DNA from 4 places in the Bacillus sp. V2I10 genome. Region 3 is predicted to be linked to each of the others. Evidence: riboswitches for the same ligand, from Rfam matches in the RefSeq annotation. Region 3 holds a riboswitch; each other region holds the start of a gene.
What was found. A riboswitch is a leader RNA that binds a small molecule or an ion and turns the genes downstream of it on or off. The one in region 3 is predicted to bind cobalamin.

Region 1: linked by a shared signal. The riboswitch ahead of QFZ72_RS24405 (ribonucleoside-diphosphate reductase subunit alpha) and the one ahead of QFZ72_RS13695 (energy-coupling factor ABC transporter permease) in region 3 are both predicted to bind cobalamin.
Region 2: linked by a shared signal. The riboswitch ahead of QFZ72_RS10550 (DUF4430 domain-containing protein) and the one ahead of QFZ72_RS13695 (energy-coupling factor ABC transporter permease) in region 3 are both predicted to bind cobalamin.
Region 4: linked by a shared signal. The riboswitch ahead of QFZ72_RS14875 (cob(I)yrinic acid a,c-diamide adenosyltransferase) and the one ahead of QFZ72_RS13695 (energy-coupling factor ABC transporter permease) in region 3 are both predicted to bind cobalamin.

The regions. Positions count from the first base shown of each region.
Region 1 is NZ_JAUSYV010000001.1:4,825,352-4,830,712, forward strand. Features, by position in the region: gene QFZ72_RS24390 (hypothetical protein) at 29-310, shown strand; gene nhaC (Na+/H+ antiporter NhaC) at 701-2,092, shown strand; gene dat (D-amino-acid transaminase) at 2,156-2,992, opposite strand; cobalamin riboswitch at 3,240-3,422, shown strand; gene QFZ72_RS24405 (ribonucleoside-diphosphate reductase subunit alpha) at 3,621-5,361, shown strand, end outside.
Region 2 is NZ_JAUSYV010000001.1:2,076,440-2,081,800, forward strand. Features, by position in the region: gene QFZ72_RS10540 (response regulator transcription factor) at 1-450, shown strand, start outside; gene QFZ72_RS10545 (ATP-binding protein) at 447-2,252, shown strand; cobalamin riboswitch at 2,343-2,545, shown strand; gene QFZ72_RS10550 (DUF4430 domain-containing protein) at 2,712-3,131, shown strand; gene QFZ72_RS10555 (ECF transporter S component) at 3,146-3,661, shown strand; gene QFZ72_RS10560 (cob(I)yrinic acid a,c-diamide adenosyltransferase) at 3,733-4,311, shown strand; gene sigX (RNA polymerase sigma factor SigX) at 4,597-5,133, shown strand; gene QFZ72_RS10570 (hypothetical protein) at 5,130-5,361, shown strand, end outside.
Region 3 is NZ_JAUSYV010000001.1:2,725,032-2,730,392, forward strand. Features, by position in the region: gene QFZ72_RS13675 (DinB family protein) at 1-345, shown strand, start outside; gene QFZ72_RS13680 (energy-coupling factor ABC transporter ATP-binding protein) at 435-1,277, opposite strand; gene cbiQ (cobalt ECF transporter T component CbiQ) at 1,303-2,085, opposite strand; gene QFZ72_RS13690 (energy-coupling factor ABC transporter substrate-binding protein) at 2,110-2,385, opposite strand; gene QFZ72_RS13695 (energy-coupling factor ABC transporter permease) at 2,386-3,144, opposite strand; cobalamin riboswitch at 3,291-3,485, opposite strand; cobalamin riboswitch at 3,805-3,994, shown strand; gene QFZ72_RS13700 ((2Fe-2S) ferredoxin domain-containing protein) at 4,121-4,495, shown strand; gene cobJ (precorrin-3B C(17)-methyltransferase) at 4,891-5,361, shown strand, end outside.
Region 4 is NZ_JAUSYV010000001.1:2,953,144-2,958,504, forward strand. Features, by position in the region: gene QFZ72_RS14855 (molybdopterin dinucleotide binding domain-containing protein) at 1-279, shown strand, start outside; gene QFZ72_RS14860 (hypothetical protein) at 340-624, opposite strand; gene QFZ72_RS14865 (M20 family metallo-hydrolase) at 856-2,106, shown strand; gene QFZ72_RS14870 (Dph6-related ATP pyrophosphatase) at 2,362-3,039, shown strand; cobalamin riboswitch at 3,119-3,300, shown strand; gene QFZ72_RS14875 (cob(I)yrinic acid a,c-diamide adenosyltransferase) at 3,430-3,978, shown strand; gene QFZ72_RS14880 (cobyric acid synthase) at 3,962-5,361, shown strand, end outside.

The DNA of each region.
Region 1 (5,361 bases), 2.1 Mb from region 3:
AAATTATCTATATTCAGGAGGACAGCTGATGAGTAATTTAAATATTGTTTTATATGACATTCATGAATACTTTATTCTTAACCCAAATCTTCTCCGTGCGTCAATTGAAGATGCTCAGAATCTTGAATTGCTGAGCGGTAAAGTTTCTATGACGAATAAAGCTTTGAAGCTTCATTTTAGGGATGTTCATGATGAAGAGTATCACAACACCCTAATCCCTGTGTTAAATAGTAATGGCCACAACATACATTTCCACTATGGTGATGATCATACATTGTATATATACAAAAAAGAAGAGCAGGCTAGTTGACGCCTGCTCTTCTTTTTATTGTATTTCTGATTCTCCGTAAAGATAAATTCATTCGTTTTGAACTATAATGGTTCACTGCATCTTCGATCCATTAAAGTATGCTTACCTTTTATCTTCAAATCTGTCTATGCGTTTTTGTGTCTCTTTATTTAGTAGGAATATGGAAAAAAGAAAGTGTTTCTTTCAAATCGGCCAGTATTTGTTCGGTACTCGCAAGTAAATGTGCTATTCCGGCAAGTAAAATATCATTTTAGGTAAGTAAATGAGATTTCTCATTGAAAGTTTTCCCTACTATTTTTCTCCAGTTGACATAAGTTAATAGATTGATATAATACTTTTATGCACAAAAGCATAAAAGCGTTCAAGTATAAAAGGAAGGAATTACAAGTTATGAATCATTCCAAAATCGTTCCATTTGGAACTGCAGTCATGATTTTTCTATCTATGATTGTCATCATTTTTATCAGTCTATTTTACTTAAAAACAGAACCGCACTTGCCGCTGATGCTGTGTCTCGTTTTATTAAGCGGAGTTGCCTTCATTTATAGATATTCATGGAAAGAGATTGAAGCCGGTTTAGTAAAAGGAATCCAAAATGGCGTTCAGCCAATAATTATCCTTGCCTTAATAGGGATTCTGATCGGTGCCTGGATGTTTAGCGGCACCATTCCTACTGTGATGATATCTGCATTGAATCTCATCGATCCAGGTTCCCTGCTCATTCTTACACTTATTTGCTGTACAATTATTTCTTCTTTAGTAGGGAGCAGTTTCACAACAGTGAGTACAGTGGGGGTTGCTCTCATGGGAGTTGCGATTGCAGCTGGAGTTCCGGTCGAGTGGGCAGCAGGAGCTGTAATATGCGGGGCATGTTTTGGCGATAAGATGTCTCCGATGTCTGATACGACGAACTTTGCATCAGGTGTAGCAGCCGTCAATATTTTCACTCACATTCGGCATATGGCGAAAACAACCATCCCAGCCTTTTTAATTACGGCATTCCTTTTTTGGTACTTAGGGACGACTTTAACGATAAACGCTGCAACACTTGAAAATATTCAGGAGATTATCTCTGTCATGCAACAGCATGTCCAAATTAGTCTATTGACTTTAGTATCTCCCCTGATCGTAATTGCCCTTGCCATCACAAGAGTTCCCGTGATCCCCGCTCTTGCTGCAGGGATTGCGACTGCAGGAGCAACAGGAATCCTGCTTCAGGACGGCGCTTCTTTTGCTCAATTTTTGAATGTCCTGCAAAATGGCACAGCGTTTGACATTAAACAAGAAACGGTTCAGAAAATGCTGAATCGCGGCGGACTTCAGTCCATGATGTGGTCAATCTCATTAATCATGATCGCCTTTGCTTTAGGAGGATTAATGGATACGATGCAGCTGATTCAAACACTTTTAAAAGGACTGATTATGCGGATCAAAGAGAAAGGTCAGCTTATCCTTGCAACAGTTTCTTCTGCGATAGGGGTAAATTTAGTGACAGGCGAGCAGTACCTTTCCATTTTAATTCCCGGTCAATCGTTCAAAGATGCTTATGAAAAAATGAACATTGATAAGAAATATTTATCAAGATCTCTGGAAGATGCCGGTACACTCATCAATCCATTAATTCCATGGGGAGTAAGCGGAGCATTTTTCGCGCAAACACTTGGAGTTGATGTCATAGAGTACCTTCCATTCGCTTTCTTCCTATACTTGTCTCCAATATTGAGTATTTTATTTGGTTTTTTGCCAGGCAGAAAGAAGCCTGAGAAGCAATTAGCTGCATAAGTATAATGAATGAATAAAACCGCTTGAGCCTTCAAGCGGTTTTTTCCATTTTGGACAGGCATCTTATCCAATGATCATTTCTTCAAACAGCCTCTGAAGTTCTCTCGTAACAGGACCTGGCACCCCTTCCCCAACTTTCAGGGAGTTAATCTCCGTTACAGGGATGACTTCACTGGTTGTTGATGTAATAAACGCTTCATCAAGATTTACAAGATCATCTGCTTCGATCATTTCTTCGATTAGCGTTAAACCATTTTTTTCACACAGCTCAACGACCTTCATTCGTGTGATGCCATTTAAAATCAAGTTATTAGCAGGATGAGTATAAATCACACCGTTCCTTATTCCGTAAAAATTGGATGAAGAGCCTTCTGTTATATGCTCGCCCCTGTGCAGCAGAGCCTCATATGCCCCATTTTCAAAAGCTTCCTGCTTGGCAAGGACATTCCCAAGCAAATTCAAACTTTTAATGTCACATCGTAGCCAGCGGACATCCTCCATCAAATGCAATTTAATTCCTTTTTCCTGCTCTGCTGCAGGTTTTGAACAGGGAATTGGATAGGCCACAATTTGAGGCTTAACGTCTTGCCCGGGAAAAAGGTGCTTCCTCCCTGTTACGCCCCGTGTAATTTGCATATAGACCGCACCATTCTGCACTTGATTTTTCCGAAGCAGCTCATTAAGCATCACCGTTAATTCCTCTGCTGTATTCTGCAGCACAATTTTAATCTCTTTTGCACTTCTTACAAATCGCTCCATGTGCTCTTTCATCGCAAAAAATGAGCCATTATATACTCTGATAACCTCGTACACACCATCCCCGAATTGATATCCTCTATCCTCAAAATCAATAGATACTTCGTTTTTCTGTTTAAATTCACCGTTTAAAAGTATGTACATATAAAAGCTCCTTTGTTTAGATTGAAGGCTGTTTCAAAAATAAATCGGATCGAATAAATGAGATTGAATGAAAAACTTCCTCTCCCTATGTTATGATGAAACACGCTGGTCTGTAAAATGGTTTTACAATTTTATTTGAATTTTTAGCAGATTTAAGTTGAAATTTCTTTTCCTGTCCATTATTATGAAATTAGCCAGAAACACAACATATTGATATTTAATTAAAACTACAATACTACATATTGAAAAACAACAGCAAGTAAAGGTGCCAATTTATTGGCTTAAAAGGGAATCCGGTGCAAATCCGGAACTGTCCCCGCAACTGTAAGTGTGACGAACTGAGATTACCACTGTACGAGATTGAAGTATGGGAAGGACTCAGCACAGAATGATCACAAGTCAGGAGACCTGCCATTTGATTGCTAGATAGTTTCGAATTCTTCGGGGACTGAGGAGATGAAACGATGGTTAATAACAGGACTGCTTGCACCCTTTTATTCTATCGTTTGATCCGCTCATGATCCTATGAGCGGATTTTTTTTAGACATAAAAATTCAGCTCCCCGTTCAGAACCAGGAGCTGACAAGGGCGCTTGCGCTTCTTTATTATTTTTTTAGGAGGATGTCAAATGGCAACCACAATGGCAACTATTATTTTTAATGAACTGACACTTGAAAAATCCCCATTTTCAGAAATACGGATTAAGAACTTCATAGATGAAATCGGACACGACTTCAAAGAGCTTGACCTGGATGATTACAGCACAAGAATCATCCAAAGCATCGAAGGCCGCAGCGAATACACAACATCCCAAATCTCCAATCTCCTTATTCTCGAAGGCCTCTCCAATATTAGTGAGCTTGAGCCTCAATGGACTTACTTTTGTGCTCGCATTTATCTAAGAAAGCTTTATAAGGAAGCTGCATTCAACCGCAATCAGCATAATGGATATGATTCGTTTCTGAACCTGATCAAAACACTCACTGATAAGGGCATATACAGTCCGCATTTGCTTAACGCTTATTCACATGAAGAAATAGAAAGCCTCTCATCCATCATTCAGCCGGAAAAAGACAAGCTGTTTACATATATTGGACTTCGCACTCTGTCTGACCGCTATTTAGCAAGAGATTTTGATAAAAAAGTATTTGAATTGCCTCAGGAACGTTATCTGGTCATTGCCATGACACTAATGGCCAATGAAAAGACAGAGCATCGTCTGCAGCTTGTCAAAGAAGCTTACTGGGCACTCAGCAATTTGTACATGACCGTTGCTACACCGACGCTTTCAAATGCCGGCAAGCCTGTTGGCCAGCTGTCGAGCTGTTTTATAGATACAGTAGATGATAGTCTGCAAGGAATCTTTGACAGCAATACAGATATTGCAAATCTTTCAAAGTCAGGCGGAGGCATTGGAGTTTATTTAGGAAAAATCCGCAGCCGCGGAAGTGACATCAAAGGCTTTAAAGGGGTCTCATCCGGTGTAATCCCATGGATGAAGCAGCTGAATAATACGGCAGTAAGCGTAGATCAGCTCGGTCAAAGAAAAGGAGCAATCGCTGTCTATTTGGATGTGTGGCATAAAGATATCTTTTCATTCCTGGATTCAAAGCTGAATAATGGCGATGAACGTTTAAGAACTCACGATTTATTTACAGGTGTCTGCTTGCCGGATCTTTTCATGGAGCAGGCGGAAAACCGCGGCGACTGGCATTTATTTGATCCGCATGAAGTCCGTAAAGTGATGGGGTATTCCTTAGAAGATTTCTATGATGAAGGAAAAGGCTTCGGCTCGTTCCGCGATAAGTATTGGGAATGCGTTAATCATCCTGATCTATCTAAACAAACCGTACCTGCTATTGAAATTATGAAAGGCATCATGAAAGGCCAGCTTGAATCAGGCACCCCATTCATGTTTTATCGTGATGAAGTAAACCGCAGCAATCCGAATTCACATAAAGGCATGGTCTATTGCAGCAATCTATGTACAGAAATCACTCAGAATCAGAGTGCAACGACTATGGATGAGCAATTCACAGAAGACGGCAAAATCATCACCGTTAAAACGCCGGGGGACTTTGTTGTCTGTAATCTGTCATCTATTAATCTGGCAAGAGCTGCGGGTGATGAAGTGCTGGAGCGCCTTATTACCATCCAGGTCAGAATGCTCGATAACGTGATTGATCTCAATGACATACCTGTGATGCAGGCTAAACTCACCAATCAGAAATACCGCGCAGTGGGCCTTGGAACATTCGGATGGCATCACCTGCTTGCTTTAAAACGTCTGAAATGGGAAGACGAAGAAGCCGTACAGTATGCTGACAAATTATATGAAGAGATTGCCTTTTACACGATCCAGGCAAGTA
Region 2 (5,361 bases), 650 kb from region 3:
AGGGTTCAGGGCTTTGAAGTCGGAACAGATGATTACATCGTAAAGCCTTTCAGTCCAAGAGAAGTCGTTCTGCGAGTGAAAGCACTTCTTAGACGCTCATCGACAACATCATTCCTGAAAACAGAAACGAAAGCTAAGAATGTTATCGTGTTCCCGCATCTCTCTATTGATCACGATGCACACCGGGTGCTTGCAGACGGCAAAGAGGTCAGTTTAACTCCAAAAGAATATGAGCTGCTTTATTTCCTCGCGAAAACGCCTGACAAAGTATACGACCGCGAGAAATTATTAAAAGAAGTATGGCAATACGAGTTCTTTGGTGATCTGCGTACAGTAGATACACATGTAAAACGCCTGAGAGAAAAACTGAGCAAGGTATCACCTGATGCAGCTGCCATGATCGTGACTGTTTGGGGAGTTGGATACAAATTTGAGGTAGGCAGTGAATGATGTTTTGGAAAAGCGTAGTCGGTAAACTGTGGTTTACCATTTTATTGCTCGTTTCATTTGTCTTATTAATTCTGACTGTGCTTCTTCTAGAATTCATTGAAAATTATCATGTGGACGAGGCCAAACGGGAGCTTACACAATTAGCCAACAAAATCTCGGTTATACTTGAAAATCATGAAGATCAGGAACTGGCGAGGTCAATCTCATGGGAACTGGCCGATGAACTTACAAGCATCATCATCGTCGAAGATCAGAACAAATACTGGTTTTCACCAAAGAAATTTGACAGTACCCCTGTTTTTGAAATGGAGGATATTCGGAATGACAGCGAGCTGTCTAAAGTATTTGCAAATCAAAAAAATGTCAGCAAGCTCACCGAACTCTCAAAAGAGCAGCAGATCAGTTCGGATAATAACGAGGAAGTGCTGGTCGTCGGCGTACCCTATGAGCTGAAAAATGGGGAAAACGGGGCAGTGTTTATGTCGCAGTCGCTGCTTGCTGTTCACGAAACAACAAAGCATACGACTAAATATATTCTGCTTGCGGCAGGTATTGCCATTGTATTAACAACGATATTCGCATTCTTTCTATCAACAAGAATCACTTATCCGCTAAGAAAAATGCGGGAAGTAACGCAGGAGCTTACACGCGGAAAGTTTGATACGAAGGTGCCGATTTTAAGTCATGACGAAATTGGCGAGCTTGCCGTCGCGTTTAATCAAATGGGCAGGCAGCTGAAATTCAATATCAATGCACTTAACCAGGAAAAAGAACATTTAACCAGTATTTTAAGCAGTATGGCAGACGGAGTCATTACGCTGAATATTGACGGGACGATTCTCGTGACTAATCCCCCTGCTGAACGGTTTCTTCAGTCCTGGTACTACGAACAAAAAATGCAAATCAATGAGGGAGAGGAAATCCCTCCAGAAGCAAAAGAATTATTTCAAAGAGTTGTCAACACAGAGAGAGAACACATAGTCGAGGTCAATCTTCAGGGCAGGAGCTGGGTGATGGTCATGAGCCCTCTCTATAACCAGTCATATGTTCGGGGTGCAGTTGCTGTTCTCAGAGATATGACAGAAGAGAGAAGGCTAGATAAGCTGCGGAAGGATTTTATTGCCAATGTCAGTCATGAGCTGAGAACGCCGATTGCCATGCTGCAGGGATACAGTGAAGCGATAGTCGATGACATTGCAAGCTCTGAGGAAGAGAAAAAGGAGATTGCACAGGTAATCTACGATGAATCACTGCGCATGGGAAGACTTGTTAATGATTTACTGGATCTGGCAAGAATGGAAGCCGGTCACATTTCTCTGAATTTAGAACGAATCTCGATTTATGAATTTATTGAAAAAATCAACCGAAAATTCCAGGGACTTGCAAGGGACAAAAAAATCACGTTAACCTCTTCATTTTTAATAGAAGACCCTGAGTTTGTTCTGGATCCCGATAAGATTGAGCAGGTTTTGACGAATCTTATTGATAATGCGATCAGACATACGCTTGAAGGGGGATCTGTTGAAATTCATGTTCAAACCGTTGCTGGCGGCATGAAAATAGACGTAAAAGATACAGGTACAGGTATTATAGAAGAGGATCTGCCTTTTGTCTTTGAACGGTTTTATAAAGCGGACAAAGCAAGAACTAGAGGCCGTTCGGGCACCGGCCTTGGCCTGGCGATTGCAAAAAACATCGTAGATGCCCATTCCGGCACGATCAATGTGCACAGCAAGGTAAATGAAGGTACAGCCTTCAGCTTCTATTTGCCTCGAAAAAGCAGTCTTTCTGATAGAACGTGACGAAAATTCTTGTTTCATAAGGAACACCTAATGAAATTTCTGTTGAAGACCTGAGTCATTTTATGTAAAATAAGACTGAATTAATAAAATTGTATATTTTGAGATATAGGTGCTTTACGCTTAATAGGGAATCAGGTGCAATGCCTGAACTGTCCCCGCAACTGTATTTGCCAACGAAACTTTGGGTTAAACCACTGTATAATTAGATGGCTCTATTGCTGTTTATTATATGGGAAGGTTCAAGTGGAGAATGAAGCAAAAGTCAGTAGACCTGCCGGAATCTCTTACATTGTTTGTATTCTTCGGGGGTTGAGCATAGAAACGGCAGGATTTATGTTTCTTTGCATACAATCTGTATCTTATTATGCCGTTTATTAAGCCCATCTGCAGATGGGCTTTTTTGTTTTGTGGTTTCATGATTCACCAAATAGATACATACAGAAGAAGGAGAGATTTGTTGTGAATAAATTTTTAAGCTTACTATCCGTTTTCTTTTTAGCGCTGCTTGCAGCATGCGGAAATACAGCAGAGGAGCCGAAGAAGGAAGCTCCGGGATCAGAGCAGGCTGCTGAAAATGGAGAAAAAACAGAAGAGACAAAAGCTGTTGTAACACTGACTAAAAACGAAAAGGCAGAGAAAGTTGATTCAAAAGAAGTATCTTTTGAAGAAGGGCAGACTCTGATGGATGCAATGAAAGCGAATTTTGAAGTGGAAGAAGCTGGAGGGTTCATCAGCGGAATTGATGGAATGATGGCAAGCGATAAGGATAAAACCTACTGGCACTTAATCGTAAATGGCGAAGATGCGATGACTGGTGCTAATGAAATCGAGCTGAAAGATGGAGATAAAGTAGAGTTCGATTTAAGAAAATATGAGTAATCCTGGATCACGTTATGACAACTAGAAGAATCAGTCTGCTTTCCCTGCTGATTGCTTTATCAGTTGTAGGGCGAATGGCCTTTCAATTTGTTCCGAACGTCCAGCCAATGACAGCGATTATTCTGATTACTTCTATCTTAATTGGTCCTGTAAATGGCATGATTGTAGCCGTATTAGGCTGCTTCTTGAGCAATTTGCTGCTCGGAATGGGGACATGGACAATCTGGCAAATGCTCGCATGGGGTACACTCGCGTTATTATCAGGTCTATTAGGCAAATATGTGAAATCAAATCGTCTGATCATCTTTACACCCATTTCTGTATTGTCGGGTTATCTATTCGGGTTTGTTGTATCACTGAATATGTTTGTTTTAACTGACCATGGCTTAGCTTATTACCTTGCAGGTTTGCCTTTTGATACCGCACATGCAATCGGAAATGGAATTTTCTTTCTTCTGCTTTATCCTGTTATGCGAAAAACGTTTGAGTATTACTTGAATAAGAAGGATTATGGCATAACAATGCAATAAGAAAAATGGTAAAATAAAAGAGCGATAAGATTCGCTCTTTTTATTTTAAACCCTAAAGGAGCTGCTTAAAATTGAATCTGTATACGAGAACTGGCGACAAAGGGAAAACAAGTATAATTGGCGGCCGTGTCGACAAAGATGACTTAAGAGTCGAGGCATACGGCACAATTGATGAAGTAAATTCATTTGTCGGTCTTGCCATGACGTGGCTTCATGAAGAAAAACTGGTTGACTTGTATCATGAATTTGAAAAGATCCAGCATGAGCTGTTTGATTGCGGCAGCGATCTTGCGGTTATACATGGCAAACAGAAGCATCCCTATAAAACAACAGCTGAAATGATTGCATTTTTAGAAGAAAGAATCGATCATTATTCTGCTGAAGCTCCTCCGCTGCAGCGCTTTATCCTTCCCGGAGGCACACAGGCAGCATCGGCGATACATATAGCAAGAACAGTAGCCAGAAGAGCTGAACGCTGCATCGTTTCCCTGCAGAAGCAGACGGAGATTAATGAACACGTGCTAACATATATGAATAGATTGTCAGATTACTTCTTTGCTGCTGCAAGAGTTGCGAATGCGAGGCTTGGCTCTAAAGATGTAGAATACGAAAGAAGCGCAATCGTATTTACGAAGCCTAAACAGTCATAAAATAGCTGGAAGGAAGGGAGCACCTTCCTTTTTATACGTTCAGGAATTTATAAAAGTAAAAAGGCTGTGGATTATATAATAAAGATATCTGCGTTCGGCTCCGGCGCCTAGAGCGCGTGTCAGAACGAATCTGCCAAAAAAAGTCAAAACCCGACTTTTCTGGCGGATTCTTATCTGTCATGCCTGAGCTAAACGGGCGCTTGCGCTTTTCTTAATGGAATTAGTGAATAATATGTAACTTTTTATAAAAGAAAATCGACTAATGGTGTGATCGGAGGTACATTCATGGAAGAGGCCTTTCAGAGGATCTATGAAAAATATCATGGAGATATTTTTCAATTCTTATTTTATATGGTAAAAAATCGTGAGCAGGCTGAAGACCTCGTTCAGGAAGTATATATCCGCATTTTAAAATCCTATGACAGCTTTGAAGGCAGAAGCAGTGAAAAAACGTGGATTTTTTCTATAGCACGGCATGTTGCCATCGACTTTTTCAGAAAGCAAAAAACATTAAAGCAAAGAATTCTTGAAACATTTGACTGGGACCGGCAGCAAATTCAGGATGTTCATCCTTTGCCCGAGGAAATTGCCGCTCAAAATGAAGAATTGCAGGGAATATACCGTTCTCTTGACAGCTGTACAGTAGACCAGCGCTCTGTCATCATTCTCCGTTATCTTCAAGGGCTGTCCATTGCTGAGACTGCGGCTGCACTTGGCTTTACTGAGAGTAAGGTGAAGACCACACAGCACAGAGCATTAAAAGCATTAAAAAAACATTTGGCTGACCATAATGTGAGGGAGGAGGGGATTTTAAAGGGATGAACAAATCAAATTGGAATGAAGAACAAATTGCAAAAGCCCTAAGAAAGCTTCCTGCGATTGAAGATAAACGGACTTCTGCTGAAATTTATGCCCGATTGCCGAAAAAAGAATATAAACACAGAAAGCCCTGGGTGACACCTGCTTTCGCAAGCATTGCCGCACTTATCATACTCTTATTAATATCGCCATACTTCCTTAATCAGCTCGGAGTAAACGAAAGCAAATCAG
Region 3 (5,361 bases):
ACGGAAAAACTGATTACTCATATGCTGACTTCGATGTACAAATTTACAGCTGTAGTGAAAGCAGGAAATGCACAGCCGCTCATGCAGGAAGCAGAAATAACGGAAACGAACCTGCTGAAACTTGCAGAGCTCTATACGGAAAAAACGGTGCAGATCCTTGAATCTTTAACAGATGAAGATTTAAATCAAGTCATTGATTTAACAGATGTATTCGGTTTCAAAGTTCCCGGGTCCGCACTAATTAAAATGGGAATTGAGCATGAAGTAAATCATAAAGGAAATCTATTTGTATATGCTCGCATGCTTGGACATAAAGAACTGCCGATGTATGTTAAGAAAAATTAATTAGAAAAGCATTCGATGTCCCTGAACATCGAATGCTTTTTAATGAAATAATTAAATGTAAATCATACCTATTAACGGACCCTATCAAATTAGCATTTATTTAATGTACTCATTATTTCAAATAACTCTTTTTTGGATTTAGGATAATTTTTTTGTGAAAGAAGTTTTGTTTCAGCAAGGTTTTCAAAAATCTCCATCACCCAAGGCTTTTCTAAATGACTTTGTTGGATAGCTTCTGCATTTTGAAATACTTCTTCAGGAGAACCCTGCGCAATAATCTTTCCGTTATTTAAAATAATGACTTCATCAGCCCATTCATAAGCAAGATCAACATTATGGGTAGATAGTAAAATCGTACGGTTTTCATTATTCAAGTTTTTCAGTAACTCCATAATTTTCATAGAATAATAGGGATCAAGCCCTGCAGTTGGCTCATCCAATATCATTAACTCTGGATTCATTGCAATAATTCCTGCAATTGCAACTCTTTTCTTTTGGCCGATACTTAAAAAATGGGGTGGTTTATCTTTCAAAGATTCCGTTTCTGTTAAAATCATCGCCTCGTGAACTGTTTTTTCTAACTCTTCAGGAGACATTTCTAAATTCTTAGGGCCAAATTTGATATCTTCATAAACACTTGATGAAAAAAGCTGAGTCTCAGGATTTTGAAAGACAATTCCTACCTGTTTGCGAATTTGCCGGATCTCATTACGTGTATACGTTAGTTTTTTCCATTTGAATTTAATGTTACCGTCCGTTGGTTTTAAAATACCATTTAGAAGCAAGAACAATGTTGATTTTCCAGCTCCATTATTGCCTATTAAGGCAATCTTCTTCCCATGCTCAATGGATAATGAAATATCTTTTAACGCAATAGTACCATCTGCATATTTATAAGTAACATTTTCAAACGAAAGGATTGGTGATCTCACTGCTGATGCCCCTTTTAAATTTTCATTAAATCTTCTTTGTTAAAATGGCTATTGCAAAAAGTGCTGCCATGGAAAGAATAATTCCTGCGCAATGGAAGCGATTATACTTCAAATTCAATTCCACTTCATACAAACCCTCATCTCCGCCGCGGCTGTCTATTGCTATTTGCAATTCTCTGGCAGAACGTATCGATTTAATAAAAAGACCAACGATAAGTTGTGCGATAGAAGATATCCAAACTCTATAATTCTGATAACCCAGTCTGCTGGATTGTGCAAGATAGATTTCATGCATATTATCCAAAAGTACAAAGATAAAGCGATAAGTCAGTCCCACTAATTCAATAAAAAGTGCCGGAAGGTTTCCTTTTTGTAATACCCAAATCAACTGGTGCAGAGTTGTAGTCAGAATCAGGAAGTACAAACAGCTCACGCATGCTAAGACAGTTGCAGCGAGATGGTAGGCCTGATTTATACTATATGGGCTAACATATAGTTGCCATGATCCCATTTGAATACTCCATATTGCATTTAAGATTTTGCTATTCGCAGGAGCAATTGAAACGAGAATGGCAACTACGCTGGAAAACAGAAAAAAAGAAGGTAACAGAAGAAGCTTTACATAGGAATAAAATGGTATTTTCGCCCCTAAAACAATGCCTGCACTCATCAAAATAAATGTTAGATAAGCAATACATATATTCTTTGTAATGATCGTAAATAGTAAATAAGAAAAAGCAAACCCGACCTTCTCAATTGGATGAACATCTTTTAATGCACTAGTATAAGCATAATCATCGATTTTCAACATAGGATCCCTTGTTTCTGCTCATTATTTAGAGGAATATTTCTTCCTGGCACGACCAAATCCGATTACATAACCAATGACAATCGCCCCAGTCGCAGCCTGTAAAGAAAATAGTAAACTTTCGATTTCACCGCTTGGCGGCTCCCAAATGGAACTGAACCAAGGCTCATAAGCAGGCGCAATTTCCTCAATAACCTCTTCTGCTTGACCGTCAGCCCCGCCAAATTCAGCATCTTTTTGAAGATATAAGGGAATAATCGCCAACACAATAACGAATAAAAACAAAATAAAATTTTTCATTTACCTAACCTCCTTAACAGCAGGAAGTTGATTTAATTCAGGCATATTATATTTTTGAAGTAAATTCATAACAATAACCGTTAATAATCCTTCACTAATTGCTAACGGAATTTGAGTAAAGGCGAAGATGGCGGCAAATTTTGAAAAAGATGCTGCAAATCCGCCCACTTCAGCTGGAAATGCTAGCGCTAATTGGACTGAAGTAACTAAGTATGTACCTAAATCTCCTAGCATAGCTGCCAAAAAAACAGAAACTGCAAACGATATCTTCATTTTTCTGCTGATCTTAAAGATCGCATATGCTAACAACGGACCTGCGACTGCCATGGAAAAAGCATTTGCCCCTAATGTTGTCAAACCGCCGTGCGCTAATAACAATGACTGAAATAATAGAACGATCGTACCCAATACACTCATTGCTGTAGGTCCAAACAATATGGCTCCTAAACCTGCTCCAGTTGGGTGAGAGCAGCTGCCTGTTACCGAGGGAATCTTTAAGGCAGATAATACAAACGCAAAAGCAGCAGACAGGCCAAGCATTGTTTTCAATTCAGGGTTTTCTTTAAGCTTCTTACGTATAGAACGCAAGCCGACAAGTATGAAGGGAAGTGTTGCAGCCCACCAAAAAACCGCCCAGCCAAAAGGCAAAAAACCTTCCATGATATGCATAGCATAAACTTCTTCGTACGAATTCAGCCAAAAATAACTTGATAATCCAAGCAGCATGATAAGTGAAACCCGCCATGATTTTGTTTTCATCCTTAATCTCCCTTAAAATAGTTGTTGCCAAAATAAAAAAGCATTTAAACCCACTAGAAGTTTAAATGCTTACAAGACAATGGTCCGCCCGCATACAGACACATCAATATCCCTTCGCACACACCTCCCTATTTCCCGTAGGTCACATTATGTTCTTTATACAGGCAGGTCTCCTGACTCATCTTCACTGCTTCCTGCGTCTTCCCGCTTTTTAAAAAGCAGTGACATTATGCAGGTCGCTCAGATTTACAGTGGCGGGAACCATGTCGGACTTACACCGAGCTTCCCTTTTAAGCTATACACATTCTTTCACATGCATGGCACCTGTTAAGATTGGTTAATTTGTCTATACCTTACTATAAGGTTTAGCAGTTGTCTATTTATTTTTATATAATTTAGCGTGAACAATATAGGTTTTGTGTCCTTTTTAAATTTAGTATTAAAGTTTCTTTTTCTTCGGGGGAACGGTGAAATGAATAGCAGGGGAAATGGCTTATTTTAATGTGATTTGGCGCTTCCGTTTTATCCGCCAAAATAATTGGACGGATTTTTTTGTTGTCCGATTTGTTAAAAAGTAGTTTGCTAATTTCTGAATTCTTGTTTAATATGAATATCGAAATAGACAAATTTATGAAATAATAATAACATTAAGAATAATAATTAAATAAGTTAAAGATAGGTTCAAAAATCTTACCAAGATTTTGATCAAAAGGGAAGTACGGTGAAAAGCCGTCGCGGTACCCGCCACTGTAATGGGGAGCTATATTGCAAATGTCACTGATAGTATTCGGGAAGACGCAATAAAGCAATGAACCTTAGTCAGGAGACCTGCCTATCTTTTACGCATACCTACGGGCTTATAGGTAGATGTGTAGTAGAAAATGCTATGTTCTTTTGCTATGTATTTTTTGTGCACCTCTATCTATATAGGGGTGCATTTTTATTTTTTTAAAAATAATAGACTGGAAGTGCTAAAATGACAACTTGGAATTTGAGGGAAACGAAACATCATGTATTGATTTGCAATGGCAGCAGCTGTATGAGGAAAGGAGGCGAGGAGGTAACGCAGGCGATTAGGGAGGAAGTCGCAAATATGAATCTTGATGCCGCCATACATACGACAAGAACACGCTGTAACGGAAGATGCAAGGATGCTTGTGTTGTCATTGTGTATCCTGAAGGAACATGGTACAAGGCGATTACTCCGGAACTAGGCAGTAAAATCGTACAGAAACATTTGGCAGGGGAAGAAATTTTAGAAGAAGCCGTTATTTACAAATATAATCAACAAGGTTTTGCTGCTCCTGAAAAAACAGAGTGTGTAATCGGAATATCCAAACCAATAAAATGAGGCGGTTAACTTGTCATCTTTAAGTTTCCTAATTTAGCAGCATGAATTTGATTTGAGATTTGGAATAAAAAGGAGATCAAGTATGCCTTGGGAGATCACACCCTTATGCGGATTAATGGACTGTTTCCACTTATGTTAAATGACGGATTCCTCAAACAACTTTACATACACTGAAACTTACGGTTAGTTTCACACTTATTTTTGATTTTTCGTCAACAAGAGAGTTTATGAATATGGAATTAGAGCAGGATGAAAACTCTAATTCCATTTATTACAGATCTCACTGGTGTTGCAGACGGTTGGAATGCCATTTTTTTCTGCATATAATCTCGGAAACGTTTAGGTTAGGGTTCGTTATTTTAATGTTGGCTGATAGTTTGAAAGGAGGAGTATACATGCGAGGGAAGTTACTTGTAATTGGGTTTGGACCTGGAAGTTTTGAACATATGACAAATAGAGCTCAGGAAGCCATACAAGAGAGCGACTATATCATTGGATATAAAACATATGTTGAGTTAATAGAAAATCTCTTAACCGATCAAGAAATTATTAGTACAGGAATGTCTGAGGAAGTAAGTCGTGCTCAAGCAGCTGTTCGTCTTGCTGAAGAAGGAAACATAGTTGCTGTCATTTCCAGTGGTGATGCAGGTGTTTATGGGATGGCAGGCCTGGTCTATGAGGTATTGATTGAAAAAGGCTGGAAAGAAGAAACAGGTGTAAGTGTTGAGGTTATCCCTGGTATATCAGCCATTAATTCCTGTGCTTCTCTCCTAGGGGCACCAATCATGCATGATGCATGTACGATTAGTTTAAGTGATCATTTAACACCATGGGATCTAATTGAAAAAAGAATTGAAGCGGCAGCA
Region 4 (5,361 bases), 230 kb from region 3:
GATGCGGGACGATTGGAGTTGCTAAAAGGGGATAAGGCTATTGTGAAATCCCGTACAGGAAAAGTAGAAGTGATCGTACAAGTTACTGAAGACATTATGCCTGGAACGGTGAGCCTGCCGCATGGATGGGGCCACAGCCTAACTGGAACTCGTCTGCAGACAGCAAGCAAACATGCTGTTGTAAATGTTAATCTTTTAACGGATGAACAAGTAATAGATGAGATTTCCGGGAACGCTGTCCTTAATGGGGTATCTGTAATGATCGAAAAAAAAGACTAAAGGTATGTCAACTATGACTTACCTTTTTTTCTTTGCGTATGAAACTAATTATAAAATGGATCACTTTTCCTCACTAAAAAACTCGTTATTAAAAAGATCATAAGCTTCATCCTCAGTTTTATCCTTTTCATGCAGGGAGGAACCCGAGCAGCTGTTTTTTCTTCTGCGGTTTAAGTCTTTAAATTCTGCTTCAAGAAATTCTGCCTGATGGTGTGAGAGCTTAATCGTTACTTCATTGTTATTTTCATCTGCAGCTTTCAAAAGAACATAGCTATCTACAGAATCACGTAATGTGACATTGCTGAGTGTCAAATTCATATTGTTCAGTTCATATCTTGCTTTCATAGCTGAAAGGAACCTCCAGTGGTCATTTAGATTATATCTACTATTTTATAGGTATGGAAAGAAAAGCACAACGAAGCTGATGAATTATTGAAAGAGAACAAGCGAAAGATTCTTCTGGACAAAATGTAACATTTCATCATTATTCTTTTTACATAACGAAACATGTAATAAGAGGATTTTTCCTATACTATTAATACAGAATATTCTATTAATTATAAAGGAGGAATATTTTTGGTTGATAAAACTCTGACAATAAACAAAGTACGTCTTGAAGAAAGAATAAATGCCCTTGCACAGATAGGAAAAATCAGTGAGACCGGAGTTTGCAGGCTTGCCCTGTCACCTGAAGACAAAGAAGCAGTCGAAACAGTAAAAGGCTGGATGGAAGAAGCAGGATTAACCGCAAGAATTGATCACTTTGGAAATCTGATCGGACGGCTTGAAGGAAGGAATCCTGAAGCTCCCGTATTAATGATTGGTTCACATATTGATTCACAGCCGTATGCGGGCAGATTTGACGGAGTAATCGGTGTTTTAGGTGCACTAGAGGCCGCTCAAACATTGAAAGAGCTGAATATTACTCCCAATATGCCAATTGAAATCGTCGCATTTTGTGACGAAGAGGGCTGCCGCTTTAATAAAGGATTGTTCGGAGTGAGGGGAATCCTTGGCAAACTGGAAGCAGGGGAGTTAGACCGGACAGATAAAAATGGAATCACGCGAAAAGAGTCATTGATTGAATTTGGATGTGATCCCGAAAAATTTAAGGACTCAGAATATCCTGCTGGAAGCATTTCCGCATTTATAGAGCTCCACATTGAACAAGGGCCGATTCTTGAAGCAAAAGATACACCAGTGGGAATCGTTACAGGCATATCAGGACCATTATGGCTGACGGTAGAACTCGAGGGCTTTGCAGGTCACGCAGGATCCGTTCCCATGCATATGAGGCAGGATGCGCTGGTAGGAGCTGCAAAAATTGTTGTTGCCCTTAATGAATTAACAAGTGAGGATGTCACTGCGCCTACAGTCGGTACAGTCGGAAGCATGAAGATCTTCCCTGACTCCCGAAACATCATTCCGGAAAAAGTCAGCTTTACAATCGATTTAAGAGATATTGAGATTGAAAGACGCGATTTTATTGAAAATCTGCTGAGAAAAAAAATCCACACCATTTCTGAACGGCATGGTTTAACTTATACCATTTCAGAAGATACAAATAGTGAACCGCGGTATTGCTCTGAAAGAATTATGAAGGTAATGAGAAAGGAGAGTGCACATATCGGACTGAATCCGATTGAATTGATGAGCGGCCCTTTTCATGATTCATTAGCGATGTCGTACGAATGTGAGTATGGGATGATCTTTGTCCGCTGTAAAGACGGTATCAGCCATAATCCTAAAGAATTTTCAACAATGGAGGATATCTCACTTGGAACGGAGCTATTATACAGAACGGCTATGAAAATGGCACTTGATTAATTTCCAGAGATGAAAGAACAAAACAACATCAATTCTTTTTGGCGCTTAAATGGATAAATATTCATTCCGGCGTTTTTTTTTATAAAATTATCGGTAAAGTCAATCAAGCCGGTGTATATTAATTCAATTTTAAAACGAATTGATTTTTATCGAATGGCCATTTTTGTGATCTAATATTCATTTTGACACAAGGTTTCCGATAAATCATAATGATTAATAAATGGTCAACCATCTTACATAAGGGGTGAAATAAAAATGAAGAAAAAAATTGCTCTATCATGGAGCGGCGGCAAAGATGGCTGTATGGCACTGCATAAGCTCATTGGCCAAGGTCATGAAATTGCCTGTCTTATAACCACTGTACCTGTTGAGCTTGAAAGAACGTTCGGACATGGTGAGAAAATGGAAGCAATACTAAAACAAAGCGAAGCCTTAGGTATTCCTGTACATTTTATTAGATGCACATTTAAAGGATATACTCAAAGTTTTATAGATTCACTTAAAGATTTGAAGAAGAAGTACCATCTTACAAGTGCAGCTTTCGGAGATTTATATCTTGATGAACACCGCAGCTGGGGAGAAAATGCGGCAGAATCAGCTGGCTTAGAAGCACTGTACCCTTTATGGATGAAGAAGGATGAAGCACCTCAAGCCCTTCATGCTTTTGCAGATAGCGGATACAAAGCAGTCATCATCAGAACTCAGGATGATGTGCTTGATGGGACATGGCTCGGCCAGGAAATTGATCAGCAGCTTATAGAAAGAATGAAGTCCACACAGATATGTCCAATGGGTGAGGCAGGAGAATATCATACCTTTGTGTATGATGGCCCGTTATTTAAGAAGCTGATCCAACTGCAATTTGGCGAGAGAATTCAAATGGAAACAACGACACGCCTGGAGCTTGAGGATTTTAGCTTAATCGAGAAATAGCCTGAATAAATAAGTTCTATTTCAGATTCAGGAAAAAGAAGTTGATGACATTTCCAGATTTATAGATTACAATGAACAAAAAATATGATTCTTTAAAAGTGCCTGATGTGATCAGGATAATAGGGAAACCGGTTAGAATCCGGTGCAGCCCCCGCTACTGTAAGCGCAGATTCATTGAGACGCCACTGACTTTTCAAGTTGGGAAGGTTCAATGAAAAATGAAGCGCAAGCCAGGAGACCTGCTTTTAATGATTGATTGCTTGTTTTTCGGTGGGAAGAATAAGTCAGGTACCCTTAGTGTGTGTGACTTTGCTTATTAAAGGCCTTGACTGACTTCCATTCAGTTCAAGGTCTTTTTTATGTTTATAGACAAAAAGAGGAGATGCGTGAATGACAGGAAATGATCAAAAAGGAAGATTGCTTGTTTATACGGGTAATGGCAAAGGAAAAACAACGGCATCCATCGGTCTTGCTGTCCGGGCGATTGGAAGAGATATGAAAGTATCCATCCTGCAGTTTATAAAATCACCTGAGAGAACCTATGGAGAAAAAAACGTGCTTGAAAAACTCAGCGGTGCTGAAATCCATCAGCTTGGAGCAGGATTCACTTGGACTAAAACACCTGATGTGCACCGGAAAGCGTTAAAATCAGCCTGGCAAATCGCTAAGGAAAAGATTTTGAGCGGTGATTATGATGTCGTTATTCTTGATGAAATCAATAATGCGCTTGCTATTCATACGTTTCCGATCGATGACGTCCTGCCTATTGAGGACGTCATACAGACAATTCAAAACCGGCCAAATCATGTTCACATTGTTTTGACTGGAAGAGATGCAAAGGATGAAATAAAAGAAATCGCTGACCTTGTGTCTGTTATCAATGTTGAAAAGCACTACTATGAAGAAGGTGTAGATGCCATATATGGGATTGAATACTAATGAGCAAAAAACATTAAAACTGATGATTCAGGGTACACACTCTGACGCTGGAAAAAGCATGCTCGTCACGGCACTATGCCGGATATTTCGAGAGGATGGCTATCAAACAGCGCCCTTTAAATCACAAAATATGGCTCTGAATTCTTACATTACGAGTGATGGCAAGGAAATAGGCAGAGCTCAGGGAATTCAGGCGGAAGCTGCCGGAATTGAAGCCACAACTGATATGAATCCTATCCTAATTAAACCTTCAAAAGAGACGGAATCTCAGGTCGTGTTTCACGGGAAGCCCTATGCAAATATGAAGGCATCCGAGTACAGAGAGGACTTTTTCAAGTTAGGCCTTGCGGCGATCAAAGAATCGCTGAGGAAGCTGTCGAACAAATACGAGGTCATTGTGATAGAAGGCGCAGGTTCACCTGCAGAAGTTAATTTAAATGACCGTGAGCTTGTCAATATGAGAGTAGCAGCAATTGCAGAAGCTCCAGTGATTTTAATCGGAGATATTGACAAAGGAGGCGTTTTCGCCAGTCTGGTCGGGACCCTTCAGCTCATTAGCGAGTGTGACCGCAAGCGGATTATTGGTGTCATTATAAATAAATTCAGAGGGGACCTTTCACTGCTTCAGCCGGGATTGGACTGGTTTGAAGAATATACGGGGCTTCCGGTACTTGGAGTTGTTCCCTTTTTGCCTGACCTTGAAATAGATGGGGAAGATTCCCTTGTTTTAAGCCAGTATTCAAACGGTACCAATCACGATGCAGAACTTGACGTCGCTGTCCTTTCTTATCCGAGATTATCCAACTTTACAGATATTGATCCGTTAAGACTGGAGCCTGATGTGAATATCCGTTTTGTTAAAAAAGCTGCGCATTTTGGAAGTCCAGATCTCATCATTTTGCCTGGAACGAAAAACACAGCTGAAGACCTGCTGTTTCTTAAGGAGACAGGACTCTTTGACAAAATAAGATCTGCTTATGAAAAAGGAACTCAACTAGCAGGCATTTGCGGAGGCTTTCAAATGCTCGGCGAAAAGCTGATGGATCCAAACGGTGTTGAATCAAATCATCAGGAACTCGGTGGACTTGGTATTTTTCCTGTCCGTACAACCATCTATTCCGAAAAGAAAACCATCCGCTCAGAGGGCTATTGCTCACTAAAAGATTTTGGCAGAATTTCTTTATCAGGGTATGAGATCCATATGGGACAAACAGCAAAAACAAGAAAAGTAGATCCTTTTTCAGTCCTCTCCGGAACAGAGGAAGGCTGTACCGCTCGAGATGGCCAGGTGTTCGGCACGTACTTGCATGATGTTTTTCATAACGATGAATTCAGATGGCTTTATTTGAATAAGCTGCGCCAGAAAAAAGGCCTGAAGCCGAT